DNA from 4 places in the Pseudomonas sp. GL_090 genome. Region 1 is predicted to be linked to each of the others. Evidence: predicted binding sites of a transcription regulator. Region 1 holds the regulator's gene; each other region holds the start of a gene.
The links. The regulator FliA, encoded in region 1, starts transcription of late flagellar genes. The targets are predictions, from matches to a motif close to CTAAAGTTTNNNNNNNNNNNGCCGNTAA.
Positions count from the first base shown of each region.

Region 2: a site for FliA is predicted at 1,541-1,568, ahead of AC3ITA_RS23400 (flagellar protein MotY). Genes of this name have one in related genera too.
Region 3: a site for FliA is predicted at 1,896-1,923, ahead of motA (flagellar motor stator protein MotA). Genes of this name have one in related genera too.
Region 4: a site for FliA is predicted at 1,857-1,884, ahead of flgM (flagellar biosynthesis anti-sigma factor FlgM). Genes of this name have one in related genera too.

Region 1 covers NZ_CM174452.1:1,789,428-1,793,392, reverse strand. Annotated here, with positions in the region: gene AC3ITA_RS07915 (chemotaxis protein CheA) at 1-621, opposite strand, end outside; gene AC3ITA_RS07910 (protein phosphatase CheZ) at 676-1,464, opposite strand; gene AC3ITA_RS07905 (chemotaxis response regulator CheY) at 1,486-1,857, opposite strand; gene fliA (RNA polymerase sigma factor FliA) at 2,025-2,765, opposite strand; gene fleN (flagellar synthesis regulator FleN) at 2,762-3,592, opposite strand; gene flhF (flagellar biosynthesis GTPase FlhF) at 3,709-3,965, opposite strand, start outside.
Region 2 covers NZ_CM174452.1:5,194,719-5,198,683, reverse strand. Annotated here, with positions in the region: gene rnt (ribonuclease T) at 1-431, opposite strand, end outside; gene pyrC (dihydroorotase) at 428-1,474, opposite strand; gene AC3ITA_RS23400 (flagellar protein MotY) at 1,634-2,539, shown strand; gene AC3ITA_RS23395 (argininosuccinate synthase) at 2,669-3,886, shown strand.
Region 3 covers NZ_CM174452.1:546,153-550,117, forward strand. Annotated here, with positions in the region: gene AC3ITA_RS02395 (rhodanese-like domain-containing protein) at 1-245, opposite strand, end outside; gene AC3ITA_RS02400 (HDOD domain-containing protein) at 287-1,825, opposite strand; gene motA (flagellar motor stator protein MotA) at 1,993-2,844, shown strand; gene motB (flagellar motor protein MotB) at 2,848-3,891, shown strand.
Region 4 covers NZ_CM174452.1:4,920,723-4,924,687, reverse strand. Annotated here, with positions in the region: gene AC3ITA_RS22130 (MFS transporter) at 1-76, shown strand, start outside; gene AC3ITA_RS22125 (flagellar brake protein) at 139-885, opposite strand; gene AC3ITA_RS22120 (flagella synthesis protein FlgN) at 978-1,445, opposite strand; gene flgM (flagellar biosynthesis anti-sigma factor FlgM) at 1,494-1,820, opposite strand; gene flgA (flagellar basal body P-ring formation chaperone FlgA) at 1,988-2,746, opposite strand; gene AC3ITA_RS22105 (chemotaxis protein CheV) at 2,829-3,794, shown strand; gene cheR (protein-glutamate O-methyltransferase CheR) at 3,807-3,965, shown strand, end outside.

The sequences.
Region 1 (3,965 bases):
GTGCAGCTGATCGAGCAACGACTCGAACTCGGCATCGGTGATTTCATCGCTGCCGGCGGCATTGCCGGCAGGCGCTGGAGCAGCCTTCGGGGCCTCGGCCTGGGCCTTGACGGCATTCAGCGAGTCCAGCAGTTGTTCGAATTCATTGTCGGTGATATCGCCCGACTCGGCTTCAGCCACAGGCGCTTCGACCACGGCGGCGACAGGCGCGGCAGCCACCTCGTCAGCCGATTGCGGCTCGGCCAGACGGGCCAGCGCCGCGAGCAGTTCCGGTGTCGCGGCCGTGATCGGGCCGCGTTCGCGGACTTCGCTGAACATGCCGTTCACCGCGTCCAGCGCTTCGAGAACCACGTCCATCAGTTCCGAGTCGACGCGACGTTCACCCTTGCGCAGGATGTCGAACACGTTCTCGGCGATGTGGCAGCACTCCACCAGTTCGTTGAGCTGGAGGAAGCCGGCGCCCCCTTTTACAGTGTGAAAACCGCGAAAAATTGCATTGAGCAGATCCGCATCATCCGGACGGCTTTCCAGCTCGACCAGTTGCTCGGACAGTTGCTCTAGAATCTCGCCGGCCTCAACCAGGAAATCCTGAAGGATCTCTTCATCGGCGCCGAAGCTCATTAAGGGGGTGCTCCTACAGGTCTAAAAACCCAAAAAACCTAAAATTCCAAAACTCTAAAATCCCAGGCTGGATAACAAATCGTCCACATCGTCCTGACCGGACACAACGTCTTCTCTTTTATCGGCATGAATCTGCGGACCTTCACCCTGAGAGAGATGTTTTTGTGGATCTTTTTCAGCAAGCATCGCTTCACGGTCATGTTCGATGCCCGCAAAGCGGTCCACCTGACTGGCCATCAGCACGAGCTTGAGCAGGTTGCTTTCAACTTCGGTGACCAACTGGGTCACACGCTTGATCACCTGGCCTGTGAGGTCCTGGTAATCCTGGGCGAGCAGGATGTCGTTGAGGTTGCCCGACACCGCGCGATTGTCCGTGCCGCTGCGCGTCAGGAACCCGTCGACCCGCCGGGCCAGTTCACGAAACTCTTCGGCGCCGACTTCGCGACGCATGAAGCGCCCCCAGTCCGCGCTCAACACCTTGGCTTCATCGGCCAGGCCATTGACCAGCGGCGTGGCACTTTCCACCAGATCCATGGTGCGATTGGCCGCGGCCTCGGTCAGCTTGACCACGTACCCCAGGCGTTCGGTGGCGTCGGTGATCTGCGACACTTCTTCGGCTTGCGGCATGTGCGGGTCAATCTGGAAATTGACGATCGCGCTATGCAGTTCGCGGGTGAGCTTGCCCACTTCCTGATACAGGCCACGGTCACGGGTCTGGTTGAGCTCATGGATCAATTGCACCGCGTCGCCGAACTTGCCTTTTTCAAGGCTCTCGACCAATTCGACGGCGTGTTTTTTCAGGGTCGATTCAAAGTCGCCCAATGAAGTTTCGTTATTGCCCATAGCTCCCCCGTGGCGCATTCATCAACCGATGCGTTCGAAAATCTTCTCGATTTTTTCTTTCAACGCCTGGGCCGTGAAGGGTTTGACCACATAGCCGTTAACACCGGCCTGGGCGGCTTCGATGATCTGCTCGCGCTTGGCTTCAGCGGTCACCATCAGCACCGGCAGGTGCTTGAGCTTTTCATCGGCACGCACGTGGCGCAGCAGATCGATACCGGTCATGCCAGGCATGTTCCAGTCCGTTACCAGAAAGTCGATGCTTCCGCTGTTGAGCACCGGAATGGCGGTAGTGCCATCGTCGGCCTCGACGGTGTTGGTGAACCCAAGGTCACGCAGCAGGTTCTTGATGATCCGCCGCATCGTTGAGAAGTCATCAACGATGAGGATTTTCATGTTCTTGTCCAATTCGACCTCCAAGCAGTCTTAAACGCGCCCAGCACCTGGACGCGCCATTTCAATCAATCCGGCAAAGCACTCAATGACTGTCTGGAGCACAACAGATCGCGACCGGCGCAGTTCAACACCACACCAGCCTCGTTCGCAGTGTCCCCACACTGCCCTCAGCGCGCTCGCCACTCCCCCAAACGCCCCCGCAAACGGGCCGCGCACTGGCTGTGTAACTGGCTGACCCGCGATTCGCTGACCCCCAGGACCTCACCGATTTCCTTGAGGTTCAACTCTTCGTCGTAGTACAGCGCCAACACCAGCCGCTCACGCTCCGGCAAATTGGCAATCGCATCCGCCAGCGCAGCCTGGAAGCGTTCATCCTCCAGGTCGCGTGACGGCTCGAGATGAGCACTCGCGCCATCCTCGTGCAGCCCCTCGTGTTCGCCGTCCTGCAAAAGGTCGTCGAAACTGAACAGCCGGCTGCCCAGGGTGTCGTTCAAAATCCCGTAGTAATCATCGAGACTCAATTGGAGTTCGGCCGCAACTTCGTGATCTTTAGCGTCTCGGCCGGTTTTAGCTTCAATCGAGCGAATGGCATCGCTGACCATCCGCGTATTGCGGTGAACCGAACGTGGCGCCCAGTCCCCCTTGCGCACCTCATCAAGCATGGCGCCGCGGATTCGTATGCCCGCGTACGTTTCGAAACTGGCGCCTTTGCTGGCGTCATATTTGGTCGATACTTCAAGCAGGCCGATCATCCCGGCCTGGATCAGGTCTTCAACCTGGACACTGGCCGGCAATCGCGCCAGCAAGTGGTAGGCAATGCGTTTAACCAGCGGCGCGTAACGCTCGATCAGCTCGTACTGCGCATCGCGTGCCGACTTTTTGTAGAGGTTGTAGCCGCTGGCTGTCATAGAACAGGTCCTGCTGTCTGCTGCACAAGCCGCTCGACGAAAAACTCCAGGTGCCCGCGCGGGTTGGCAGGCAGCGGCCAGGTATCGACCTTCTGCGCGATGGCCTTGAACGCCAGCGAGCACTTGGAACGCGGGAAGGCCTCGTAGACGGCGCGCTGCTTCTGCACGGCCTTGCGCACGCTTTCGTCGTAGGGCACCGCGCCGACGTATTGTAAGGCGACATCGAGGAAGCGATCCGTGACCTTGGTCAACTTGGCGAACAGGTTGCGTCCTTCCTGCGGGCTCTGGGCCATGTTGGCCAGGACGCGGAAGCGGTTCATGCCGTAGTCGCGGTTCAGCAACTTGATCAAGGCATAGGCATCGGTAATCGAGGTCGGCTCGTCGCACACCACCAGCAGCACTTCCTGGGCTGCGCGAACGAAACTGACTACCGAGTCCCCAATGCCCGCAGCGGTGTCGATCACCAGTACGTCGAGGTTGTCGCCGATATCACTGAAGGCCTGGATCAGGCCGGCGTGTTGCGCGGGGCTCAGATGCACCATGCTCTGAGTGCCGGATGCGGCCGGAACGATACGGATGCCGCCGGGTCCCTGCAGCAATACATCGCGCAGTTCGCAGCGGCCTTCGATCACGTCGGCCAGGGTACGTTTGGGTGTCAGGCCCAGCAGAACGTCGACGTTCGCCAGTCCAAGGTCCGCGTCCAACAGCATGACGCGCCGGCCAAGCTCGGCCAAAGCCAGGGACAAGTTCACTGACACATTAGTTTTCCCGACGCCACCTTTGCCGCCGGTCACCGCGATCACCTGTACGGGATGCATGCTGCCCATGTTATTTCTTTACCTTGTCTTGCATAGACGGAGGCCACATTACTGGCTGCGCGTTCACAAACGGAACAATGCATGGCAGACCATCGATGTAGGTACAAAAACTGTTCATTAATACCTCAGCCAACCTGCTTGGTCGGGCTGTGGTAGATGTCAGCGAACATGTCAGCCATGGCTTCTTCGCTGGGTTCTTCCTGCATTTGCACGCTCACGGCGCGGCTGACCAACTGATGACGACGCGGCAGATGCAAATCATCCGGGATCCGCGGGCCATCGGTCAGGTAGGCCACTGGCAGTTCATGACTGATGGCCAGGCTCAACACCTCGCCCAGACTTGCCGTTTCATCCAGTTTAGTCAGGATGCAGCCGGCGAGCC
Region 2 (3,965 bases), 2.9 Mb from region 1:
GCATTGAGGAAGCCCAGGTCGAAGCTGCTGTTATGCCCGACCAGAATCGCCCGTTTGCAGCCATTGGCCTTGAGGGCCTTGCGCACGCCACGGAAGATATCGTTCAGGGCTGACTCTTCGCTCACCGCCATGCGCAGCGGGTGATCGAGCTTGATCCCGGTAAACTCCAGGGCCGCCGCTTCGATGTTCGCGCCTTCGAACGGCTCGACACGGAAGAAGTAGGTGTGATCCGGGTAAACAAAACCCTTTTCATCCATGGCGATGGTGGTCGCGGCGATCTCCAGCAGGGCGTCGGTGGCCGAATTGAAGCCACCGGTCTCTACATCGACGACAACCGGCAGGTAACCACGGAACCTTGCCGCCATTGGATGACGAGGGCCGCCTCCGCCGCCATTGCCTTCCAGTTCGTCGTCGAAATGGTCTTCACTCACGCGTGTTCCTCCAGCAGGCGCCAGCGCAGTTTTTCACCGGCGCGCAGCGGGATAACGGTCAGCTCGCCAAATGGCAGGCTGGTCGGGGCGGTCCACTCTTCGCGGACCAGGGTGATGCGATCGGTGTTGGCCGGCAGGCCATAGAAGCGCGGGCCGTTGAGGCTGGCGAAGGCCTCGAGCTTGTCCAGCGCATTGCGCTGTTCGAAGGCCTCGGCATACATCTCGATGGCCGCATAGGCGGTGTAGCAACCGGCGCAACCGCAGGCCGCTTCCTTGGCGTGCTGGGCGTGGGGGGCCGAGTCGGTGCCGAGGAAGAACTTCTCGCTGCCGCTGGTGGCGGCGTCGAGCAGGGCTTCCTGGTGGGTATTGCGCTTGAGGATCGGCAGGCAATAGAAGTGCGGCCGAATCCCGCCCACCAGCATGTGGTTGCGGTTGTACAGCAGGTGATGCGCGGTGATGGTCGCGCCCACGTTGGCCGAGGCCGAGTTGACGAACTGCACGGCGTCCGCGGTGGTGATGTGTTCGAAGACCACTTTGAGGGTCGGGAAACGCTCGACCACACGACGCATGTGCTCGTCGATGAAGATTTTTTCGCGGTCGAACACGTCGACATCGCCCCGGGTGACTTCACCGTGGACCAACAATGGCATCCCGACTTCGGCCATGGCCTCGAGTGCAGGGAAGATCTTGTCGATGCTGGTGACGCCAGAATCCGAGTTGGTGGTCGCGCCGGCCGGGTACAGCTTGGCGGCGTGAATGAATCCGCTGGCCTTGGCCTCGCGAATTTCTTCAGGCTGGGTGCGGTCGGTCAGGTACAGGACCATCAGTGGCTCGAACAGGCTGCCGGCCGGGCGGGCAGCGAGAATCCGCTGGCGATAGCCGTCGGCTTCGGCCGCGTTGCGCACTGGTGGAACCAGGTTGGGCATGATGATGGCGCGGCCAAAGGTGCGCGCGACATCCGCGACGGTATTGGTCAACACGGCACCATCGCGAAGATGAATATGCCAGTCGTCGGGACGCAGCAGGGTCAGGCGGTCGGACATGAGGGGATTCCAGGCGGGTCAAACTCAAGGGAATGCTACCGGAAAAGACTCTTGCAGGCACTCGCTATCAAGTTTTGCAGGAAGCTTCCGATATCCAACAGGTATGCCGTAAACATGTGTGTGTCAGTCTTTTTGTTGTAGAAGCCAGTGGAGCCTCCCGTGCGCCAGCGTTATTTAGCCTTGCTCAGTGTGTTTGCCAGCCTTCCGGCGATGGCGCTCACTTTCCAGACCCGTCTGGAGAACATTGAGTGGACGGTAGAAGGTGACAAGTTCGAATGCCGCCTGACTCAGCCGATCACCGATTTCGGTTCGGGCGAGTTCGTGCGTCGTGCCGGCGAGCAGGCGACGTTTCGTCTGAAGGCCTACAACCCGATGATTGGCGGTGGCTCGGCGACGCTGCTGGCCGCTGCGGCGCCGTGGCAACCGGGGCGTGAAGACATCAACCTGGGCACCGTAAGGATTGGTAGTGGCAACGTATTGTTCAACAGCTCTAAGGTTCAGGCCGGGCGCCTGATCAGTGGCCTGATGGACGGTCGCAGCCCGGTGGTTCGACATTCCTCGGGGGATGGGCGGGTGTCGGAAGTACGCTTGTTGCCGGTCAGGTTCACGAAAGCGTTTGCCGACTATCAGGGGTGTGTCGCGAAACTGTTGCCACAGAATTTCGAACAGGTGAAACAATCCGAAATAGGCTTCCCCGGCGGCGGAATCGAACTCGACAGCGCCGCAAAAGCCAAATTGCAGGTGATGCTGGAGTACATGAAGGCCGATCCGACGGTCAATCATATCGAGCTCGACGGTCACTCCGACAACAGCGGCAACCGCCTGACCAACCGCGACCTGTCGCGGCGCCGAGCCCTGGCAGTGATGGAATTCTTCAAGGCCAACGGCATCCAGGAATCGCAAATCACTATGCGTTTCCATGGCGAGCGTTATCCGGTGGCGCCTAACACCAACAACACCAACCGCGCGAAGAACCGTCGAGTGGCGGTGCGCCTGGAGCGCGGAGCACCAGTGGAACAAGTCGCCCCGCAAGCGACGAAAGCGGCCGTTTCGGCAACTTCCTGACTATTTGGTCATCGTCGCGCCCTCGACATAATCTGTCGCTTCGTCGTCATAAGCTGTCGCGCCACTGTAAATTATTCTGCATGAGCGGTAGACTTCACGGCTTTCCGTAGAACCCCGTGGAGTGATGGCATGGCGGACGTAAACAAGGTCGTTCTGGCGTATTCCGGCGGCCTGGACACTTCGGTGATCCTCAAGTGGCTGCAGGATACTTATAACTGTGAAGTGGTGACCTTCACCGCTGACCTGGGTCAGGGCGAAGAGGTCGAACCTGCACGCGCCAAGGCTCAGGCCATGGGCGTCAAAGAGATCTACATCGACGATTTGCGCGAAGAGTTCGTGCGCGATTTCGTTTTCCCGATGTTCCGCGCCAACACCGTTTACGAAGGCGAGTACCTGCTGGGTACTTCCATCGCTCGTCCGCTGATCGCCAAGCGCCTGATCGAAATTGCCAACGAAACCGGCGCTGACGCCATTTCCCATGGCGCCACCGGCAAGGGTAACGACCAGGTTCGTTTCGAGCTCGGTGCATACGCCTTGAAGCCTGGTGTGAAAGTGATTGCCCCTTGGCGCGAATGGGACCTGCTGTCCCGTGAAAAGCTGATGGACTACGCCGATAAGCACGCGATCCCGATCGAGCGCCACGGCAAGAAGAAGTCCCCGTACTCCATGGATGCCAACCTGCTGCACATCTCCTATGAAGGCGGCGTGCTGGAAGACACCTGGACCGAGCACGAAGAAGACATGTGGCGCTGGACCGTTTCCCCGGAAAACGCTCCAGACAAACCGCAGTACCTGGAACTGACCTACCGCAACGGCGACATCGTCGCGCTGGACGGCGTCGAAATGACTCCGGCCACCGTACTGGCGACCCTGAACCGTATCGGTGGTGAGCACGGTATCGGCCGTCTCGACATCGTCGAAAACCGTTACGTGGGCATGAAGTCCCGTGGCTGCTACGAAACCCCTGGCGGCACCATCATGTTGCGTGCCCACCGTGCGATCGAATCGATCACCCTGGACCGCGAAGTGGCTCACCTCAAAGACGAGTTGATGCCCAAGTACGCCAGCCTGATCTACACCGGCTACTGGTGGAGCCCTGAGCGTCTGATGCTGCAACAGATGATCGATGCGTCCCAGGTCAATGTGAACGGCGTTGTGCGCCTGAAGCTGTACAAGGGCAATGTGATCGTCACTGGCCGCAAGTCCGACGACTCGCTGTTCGATGCCAACATCGCTACCTTCGAAGAAGATGGCGGCGCGTACAACCAGGCGGATGCAGCGGGCTTCATCAAGCTCAATGCCCTGCGCATGCGCATTGCGGCGAACAAAGGCCGGAAGCTGTTCTGAGACCTTTGAAATCGTGATGGATACCTGACCTCGTCCTCGACGGGGTCAGGTACCTGAAAACGGGGTATGACACCAGTTA
Region 3 (3,965 bases), 1.2 Mb from region 1:
GCATCGGGATTGTGTCCCAGTTCACCAAACAGCGTTTCGAGTGCTGCCTGCGGGGGCATCAGTCCCGGGGCGGGGGCCTGGCCGAGCTGCGTGCGCTTCGGATCGACAAAGCGCGCCCCGGGAATGTGCCCTTCGGCGTAGCGGGCGGGACTGGTCAAGTCCACCAGAATCAGTTCGCGGGCGTCGAGGCGAGGGAGCAAGTCGCTCGGCTCGATCACCAGCGGCAAGCCAGAGAAGTCAGACATGTGAGGTCTCCAGAGCACAAAAGGGAGGATTGTAACGCAGCTTATTGGCCACGGTGGCTAAAGCTGTGCAGGGCTTTTTCGATGCATTGCGCGGTTTTACCGAAGGCCTGTACGGAGATTTCCGAAAACGGCCCGCCGCCTTGATCCGCCACGACGATCATGATCACCCGGCCATTGTTGACCAGCGAACGCAGCAGCAGGTGTTCGCCGCTGAACTGCGAGCGCAGGTTGTTGGGTAGCAGGGCCGAGAATTGCACGTTGTTGGCTGGCGTCAGGCGCACCTGGGCCTGCTGCGCAAGCAGGCGTTGCAACACGTTGCTCTGGCTGACCACGAAGTTCAACCCGGCAGCCTCCTTCGGCAGGCCGGCCGTCTGGTGCACACGCAGGTTGGTGTGGGTGCGGTCGGCCATCAGGATCATCACCCGACGCATGCCGCAGGCCACGAGGGCGTCCCGGGCGGCGATGGTCAAGTGCATGGCGTTGGTGAAGCGACTCGGCTCGACCAGCAATTCGGCACATTGCTTGCGCCACTTCGCCAGGTCTTCGGCGGTGGGTGCCGCTGCTGGCAGTAAGCCTGCGTGGACGCGGTTCATGCCCCACGGCCAGATCAGCGATTCGGCGGGGTGCCAGAGATCGGGCATGGCGTGATGGCGTGCGCTGTTGGCGGCTTGCTGGTGCAGTTGTTGCTGCAGCTCGTCCATCGGCATTTGCAGGTAAAGGCAGGTCAGGTACTGCCAGCGCTCACTGTGGGGGCTGTCCCAGGCGTGTTGCGCCGACAGTGCCAGCCCGTTGGCCAGCAGCACCGTATTGGCCGGTTGATTGAGCCAGCGGCGCAGGGTCGGATCGTCATCGAGGCGGTTCTGCTGACGCAGTGGATGCTCGCTGTCACGGGCGATGCGCAGGACCTTCACCAGTTCCCGCTGTTCGGTGAGCAGCAGGCGATAGCCCTGCTGCACCCAGATCGGCAAGCGCCAGTTCTCTACCAGCGCCTGACCGATGTCCAGCAGGCGTACGCCAAACAGTTGTTGCTCGACTTTGCGTGCCGACTCGCCTTTATGGATGACCCGCAGCTCCCAGTCTTCGAGCAGTTTCGGATGGGTCAGCGCCAGCGGCCACAGGGGCGAAAGAAACAGCAGGCTGCCCCAATGGATGTCCTGCCACAGGCGCGCCAGGCGACTGGCAAAAAAGCCGTTGGCCTGTTGCGTGGCGTGCTGGCTGATCATCTGCAACTGACGCAGGGCTTTGGGGATCTCGGACTGGGGTTCGACGGGCAACCGCGCGAGCAGTTCTTCGGTGCGCTTCAGGCCGAGGCGATTGATCGCAATCTCGAGGTTTTCCGCAGGCTCGATCATGCCGCCATGGGTATGCCGGTTGGCTTCGCGAATCACGCTCAAGGCCAGTGCCGGGCTGCCTTGCATGAGGTCGGCGATATCGCGCAGCGAGCTGCGGTTGTCGCCGATGGCCTTGCAGACCCGGTTGTGACTGGCTTGCGGAACCGGCAGGCGCACGCCATCGAGCAGCTTGACCCAGCCTTCGAGAGTGGTCGGTTTCGGGGTTGGAACGTTCGTTTCGTTAACCATGGTGGGAGGCGATCATCGTCAACATTACCTGGACCCGGAAGGGGTCAAATTAGCTTTTCGCCTGAACTGGCTATAGTCTGGCGCAGTTTTGCCGATAAGTAGAAGAAGAGATTTTTTAACTTCCGAATATGACCTTGAACCCGACTCAGTAAGTGCTCTCCTAACCTATGGCTAAAATTATCGGCATCATCGTCGTATTCGCGAGCGTGCTCGGCGGATACGTGCTTTCCCACGGCAAGATTGCCGCCCTGATCCAGCCTTTCGAGGTCATGATCATCGGCGGCGCGGCCCTCGGCGCTTTCCTGCAGGCCAACCCCGGCTACATGACCATGCACGTGCTCAAGAAGTCCCTGAGCATGTTCAGTTCGCGTTTCAACCACGGCTTCTACCTTGAAGTGCTGGGCCTGATCTACGAGATCCTCAACAAGAGCCGCCGCGAAGGCATGATGGCCATCGAAGGCGACATCGAAGATGCCGCCGCGAGCCCGATCTTCGCCAAGTACCCGACCGTTCTCAAGGACGAGCGCATGACCGCGTTCATCTGCGATTACCTGCGCATCATGTCTTCCGGCAACATGGCTCCCCACGAGCTGGAAGGCCTGTTCGACATGGAACTGTTCAGCCTCAAGGAAGACCTGGAACACCCATCCCACGCCGTCAACGGCATCGCCGACGCCATGCCCGGTTTCGGTATCGTCGCGGCGGTATTGGGTATCGTGGTAACCATGGCTTCGCTGGGTGAAGGCGACCAGAAGTCCATCGGCCTGCACGTGGGTGCGGCACTGGTGGGTACCTTCTTCGGTATTCTCGCCGCCTACGGCTTCTTCGGCCCGCTGGCCCATTCCCTGGCCCACGATGCCAAGGAAGAGCTGAACGTCTACGAAGCCATCAAGGCCTCGCTGGTGGCTTCGGCTTCCGGCATGCCGCCATCGCTGGCCGTGGAGTTCGGGCGCAAGGTTCTGTACCCGGCGCACCGTCCAAGCTTCGCCGAGCTGGAACAAGCGGTTCGCGGTCGTTAAGTTATGGAAAACAATCAGCCGATCATTATCAAGCGCGTCAAGCGCATTGCCGGCGGGCACCACGGGGGCGCGTGGAAAATCGCCTTCGCCGACTTTGCCACGGCGATGATGGCGTTCTTCCTGGTGTTGTGGCTGCTGTCCACCGCCACGCCGGAACAGAAGATCGCCATCGCCGGTTACTTCAAGGACCCGATCGGCTTTTCCGAAAGCGGCACGCCGTACATCATCGATCTGGGTGGTACGCCGACCATGGCGCCGGAAAACACCCTCAACCCCGAGGTCAAGTCCCAGCCACAGCCGGACAAGGTCACTATCGATACCGACCAGGTCGAAGGCATGGCCGAGCAGGTCGAAAAAGAGCGCCTCGAACTGTTGCTGCAAGAATTGCAGAACAAGGTCGAAGAAAACCCGCAGATGCAGAAGTTCAAGGACCAGATCCTGTTCGAAATCACGCCGGACGGCCTGCGTATCCAGATCATGGACGCGGAAAACCGCCCGATGTTCGATTCAGGCTCGGCTCGCTTGAAGCCGTATTTCGAAGACATCCTGCTGGCCATGGCCGACACCATCAAGGCGGTTCCGAACAAGATCAGCATCAGCGGCCACACCGATGCCAAGCCATACACCGGCACCGGTGATTTCGGTAACTGGGAGCTTTCGGCCAACCGTGCCAACGCCGCACGGCGTGCGCTGGTGGCGGGCAGTTATCCGGAGGCACAGGTGGCGCGGGTGGTCGGTTATGCCTCGTCGGCCCTGTTCGATCGCGAGCATCCGTTCAATCCGGTCAACCGTCGCATCGACATCGTGGTGCTGACGAAGAAAGCCCAGCGTGCAATCGAAGGATCGCAAGGTGCGGAGCCTGCTGTTGATGCGCCGCAAGGTTCGGCTGCTCCGGGAGCCGCACCGGCTGCACCGGTCGACCCGAATGCATTGCCGGCGGACAAGGAGCCTCTGCCGGCTCATGAACTGCGTGAGCGTCTGAACCTGTTTGATGACCCGGCACCGAAACCGGGTGAGCCCGCTAAACCCGTTACAACGCCAAAGTAGTGATGTCTAGTCCTGAAACAGGTTTACCCCTGTTTCAGGACTAGCCCCCCCCAGTACCCACGTATCTTCCGTCG
Region 4 (3,965 bases), 3.1 Mb from region 1:
CGAAGCTGAAACCGATCAGCCGCCGCAAGACCCTGATACAGGGCGGGACCCTAACCTCAGCGAGGCCAGGCCTTAAATCCAGGGCATAAAAAACGGGCAGTCACCGCAAGGGACTGCCCGTTTTTTGTTGACGCTCTATCACATGTCGTCTTTGTCGAAGCGACGTGCTTCACGTTGCAACTGGTAGACGAAGCGCTCGACCTGGCGCTGCACCAGCCCGCTCATGTTGTGGAAGCGAACGCCGGCGAAGGTGGTGGAAATCCTTTCTTCGAAGTGCAGATAACGCAACTCGACCGGTGCGGTCATCTTGCCGAAGGGCAGGTCGGCGCTGAAGCGGTCGTAGACCTGACCCAGTTGCAGGCTGCCGGTGATGTCGCCGTCGAAGCGCAGTTTGCAGCCGGTAGCGGAAATATCCAGTAACTTGCCGCTGATCGACGCCTTGAGCTTTTCGCCGTCGAGGTTGACGTTGACCAGTTGTGCCAGCTTCAGCGCGGCGCGGAACGCATTGCGGCGCTGGTGGTACACCACTTCAGCGGGCAGGGGGCCGCGATAGCAGCGGCTGCCACCGGATTCGTCGATGTTCAACTGGCCGTTGCTTTCCCAGGCAATGCGTACGCCTTCGTGGAAGCCTTCGACCCTGAACGGCTCACCCGCCAGCAGGTAGCGCTCGCCATCACGGGGAATCATTTCGTCCAGGGCGATCATGTTGCTGTCACGGTCCAGGTCCACCAGATAGCTCTGGAAGCGCTGGCTGCGCTCGTGGAACGTGATGATCAGCGGGTCATGGCTTTCGAGCAGCTGGCGCAGGTTGCTGGAGATTTCCAAGGGCGTGGAGAGCACCTTGGGTGGCTGCGGAGCATCATCCACGGATAAGGCATTGGACACGGTTAATCAATCTCCAGACAAAATTTGACTACGGCAAGCTAGCAGTTTGCCAGTATGTTGCGCGTCTTGATAGAGCGGGGGCATTGACCGGCTCATGCCTGACTGAGCGGGCGCGGCTTGGCAAGCTTGGAGAATGTTCCGCTGGCATCGTAAAGCGCCGGGGTTTCACCGCCGGTGAGGATTTTCAGCTGGGTGGCCGTCGCGGCCTGCTGAGTGAGGATCGACTGGCCGTTGTTGGCGTTGATGGCCTGGCACTGGGCCAGGAGATCGGTCAGCACGTCACTTTGCGCCAGCAACTGCTCGCCAATGCTCGACTGGCCGGCCAATTGCTCCAGACCGCCGCGGTTGGTCGGCAGGTTGAGGCTGGCGAGGATTTCACTGCGCTTGCGGCCATGCTGTTCGAGCAAAACGACCAATGCCTGTTTCTGCGCCAGGATGTTCTCGAGCAATGGCATGTCGCGGCCATGCAATGCGAGGGATTCGGTCTGCAGGAGTTCCAGCAAGTGTTGCGCTGGAGCAAAGTCGTCGGTGATCAGTTGCAGTAAATTTGTGTCGTGCATGGCTGGCCTTGGGTTTTAAGCGTCCAAAAGCCTGGCGCCGGCGGTGGCCTAGCGCTGGGCTTCGAAGTTGAGCAGTTTGCTGGCTACACGGTTGCTGTCGACTTTATAGCTGCCATCGGCAATCGCTGCTTTCAACTCGGCCACGCGGGCGTTGTCGACGGCAGGCTGATCGCGCAGCTTGTCAGTGACCTTCTGCAACTGTTGAGCCTCATTGCTGAGATGTACCGATTCCCCGCTTTTGACGGTACCGGCCTGTTCGGCCGCGGACTCCAGCGGCGCGGATTTGCCGGCCTCGGCGCTTTCCTTGCTGGCGCTGGTACGTGTACTGCCCGTCAGGGACGAGGAGCTGTTCAAACGGCTGAAATCGATGACCATGATAAAAAACCTCTGGGAATTTGGACGCTTGCCATGGTTTCGGCCATTCCCTGGAAAACTTTAGGCTCATTTATCAATGAACCTTGCGCGCGTCAGCGCTTGCCCTGCATGGAGCACAGTCTAGGGAACAGCCGCGGCAAGCGCCACATTCCGATCAACAGAGGACCTTACATGGACACTTCCACCTGCCCCGGCGCCATGACCTGCGCCTTGATGACTCGTTGGGAATTAAGGTTTTTCACCCGGATCTGTTCGCTCAGGCTGCCGTTTGACAGCGCTTCGCCGGGCATGCGCACGCTGAGGGTGCCGCTGCGGGCGGTGATCACCACCTGATCGCCCTTGCGGATGACTTCGGCCTGTTCGATGTTCACCAGGGTAATCACCTGGTCGGTGACCATTGGTCGGGTCAGTCGCTGCCCGATCGCCTGATCGAGGGAGGTCAGGTAGCCCTGGCTGATCAGGCTGATATCGCGCTCGCGCAAGACCACATCCCCAGGCTCGACAATGGCGGCGCGGCGTAGTGGCCGGGCGCTGGTCACGACATCGCGAAACAGGCGGACTTGAGCGGGTACGAAGACGGTCCAGGGAGACGCGCCCTCGCAGCGAACCTTGACCGTGACCCGTCCCAGCGGCTTGGGACTCTCGAGCGTCGCTGTCAATTCCTTGTCGCACATGGGCATGTGCATGCGCGGATCGAGCGGGTTGACCTGGATCTCGTAGCGACCTTCCGTTTGACTGGTCGCCAGATAGTCTTCTACGGTGAATTCAAGAAAGCCCTGAGTGACGCCGATAAGCATGTCAGGCAAGGTAACCGCGTCAGCAAGGGCAGGGCTGCCAGCGTTGAACAGGCAAACAGCCGCCAGCACGCCGAGCCGTTTGCGGTAGGGTGTGGTCAGGCGTCGAAAAAATGTCGGTTCTGTGTTCATAACGATTAAAAAAGCAAGCGCCGTGCCGTTTAGTGATGAAGGCACGTCGCAACAACACTTGGCGTTGGCGTAGGAGTCTGGCATGGCTGGTGTAATGGATTCGGTAAACCAGCGCACGCAACTGGTGGGGCAGAATCGCCTTGAGCTGTTGTTGTTCCGTCTCGACGGCCAGCAGCTGTACGGGATCAACGTGTTCAAGGTTCGGGAGGTGCTGCAATGTCCCAAACTGACACTGATGCCCAAGTCCAGTCCTGTCGTGTGCGGCGTGGCGAACATCCGGGGGGCGACCATTCCGATCCTTGATCTGGCGATGGCGACCGGCTCCGGCGCGTTGAAGGACAAGCACAACCCCTTCGTGATCATCACGGAGTACAACACCAAGACCCAGGGTTTCCTGGTGCGTTCGGTGGAACGCATCGTCAACATGAACTGGGAGGAGATCCATCCGCCGCCCAAGGGAACCGGGCGCGATCATTACCTGACGGCGGTGACGCGGGTCGACAATCAGTTGGTCGAAATCATCGACGTCGAGAAGGTGCTGGCGGAAGTGGCGCCGACGCCGGAAGCGATTTCCGTCGGTGTGGTGGATGTCGAAACCCAGCACAAGGCGCTTTCGTTGCGCGTGCTGACGGTCGACGACTCGTCGGTGGCGCGCAAGCAGGTCACGCGTTGCCTGCAAACGGTCGGCGTCGAAGTGGTGGCGTTGAACGATGGTCGGCAGGCGCTGGACTACCTGCGCAAACTGGTCGACGAGGGCAAGAAGCCGGAAGAAGAGTTCCTGATGATGATCTCCGACATCGAGATGCCGGAGATGGACGGGTACACCCTGACGGCGGAAATCCGCAACGACCCGCGCATGCAAAAGCTTCATATCATCCTGCATACTTCGTTGTCGGGGGTATTCAATCAGGCGATGGTCAAGAAGGTCGGTGCCGATGACTTCCTGGCCAAGTTCCGTCCTGATGACCTGGCATCCCGGGTAGTCGACCGGATCAAAGCAGCAGATATCAGCCAGGGGCCCGTGTCCCTGGCAGTCAACACGATTTAAGAGGCGGCATCATTGTCTACGGGTAATTTGGATTTCGAACAGTTCCGGGTATTCCTGGAAAAAGCCTGTGGCATTTTGCTCGGTGAAAACAAGCAGTACCTGGTCTCCAGCCGTCTCAATAAACTGATGGAACAGCAAGGCATCAAGTCTTTGGGGGAACTGGTTCAGCGC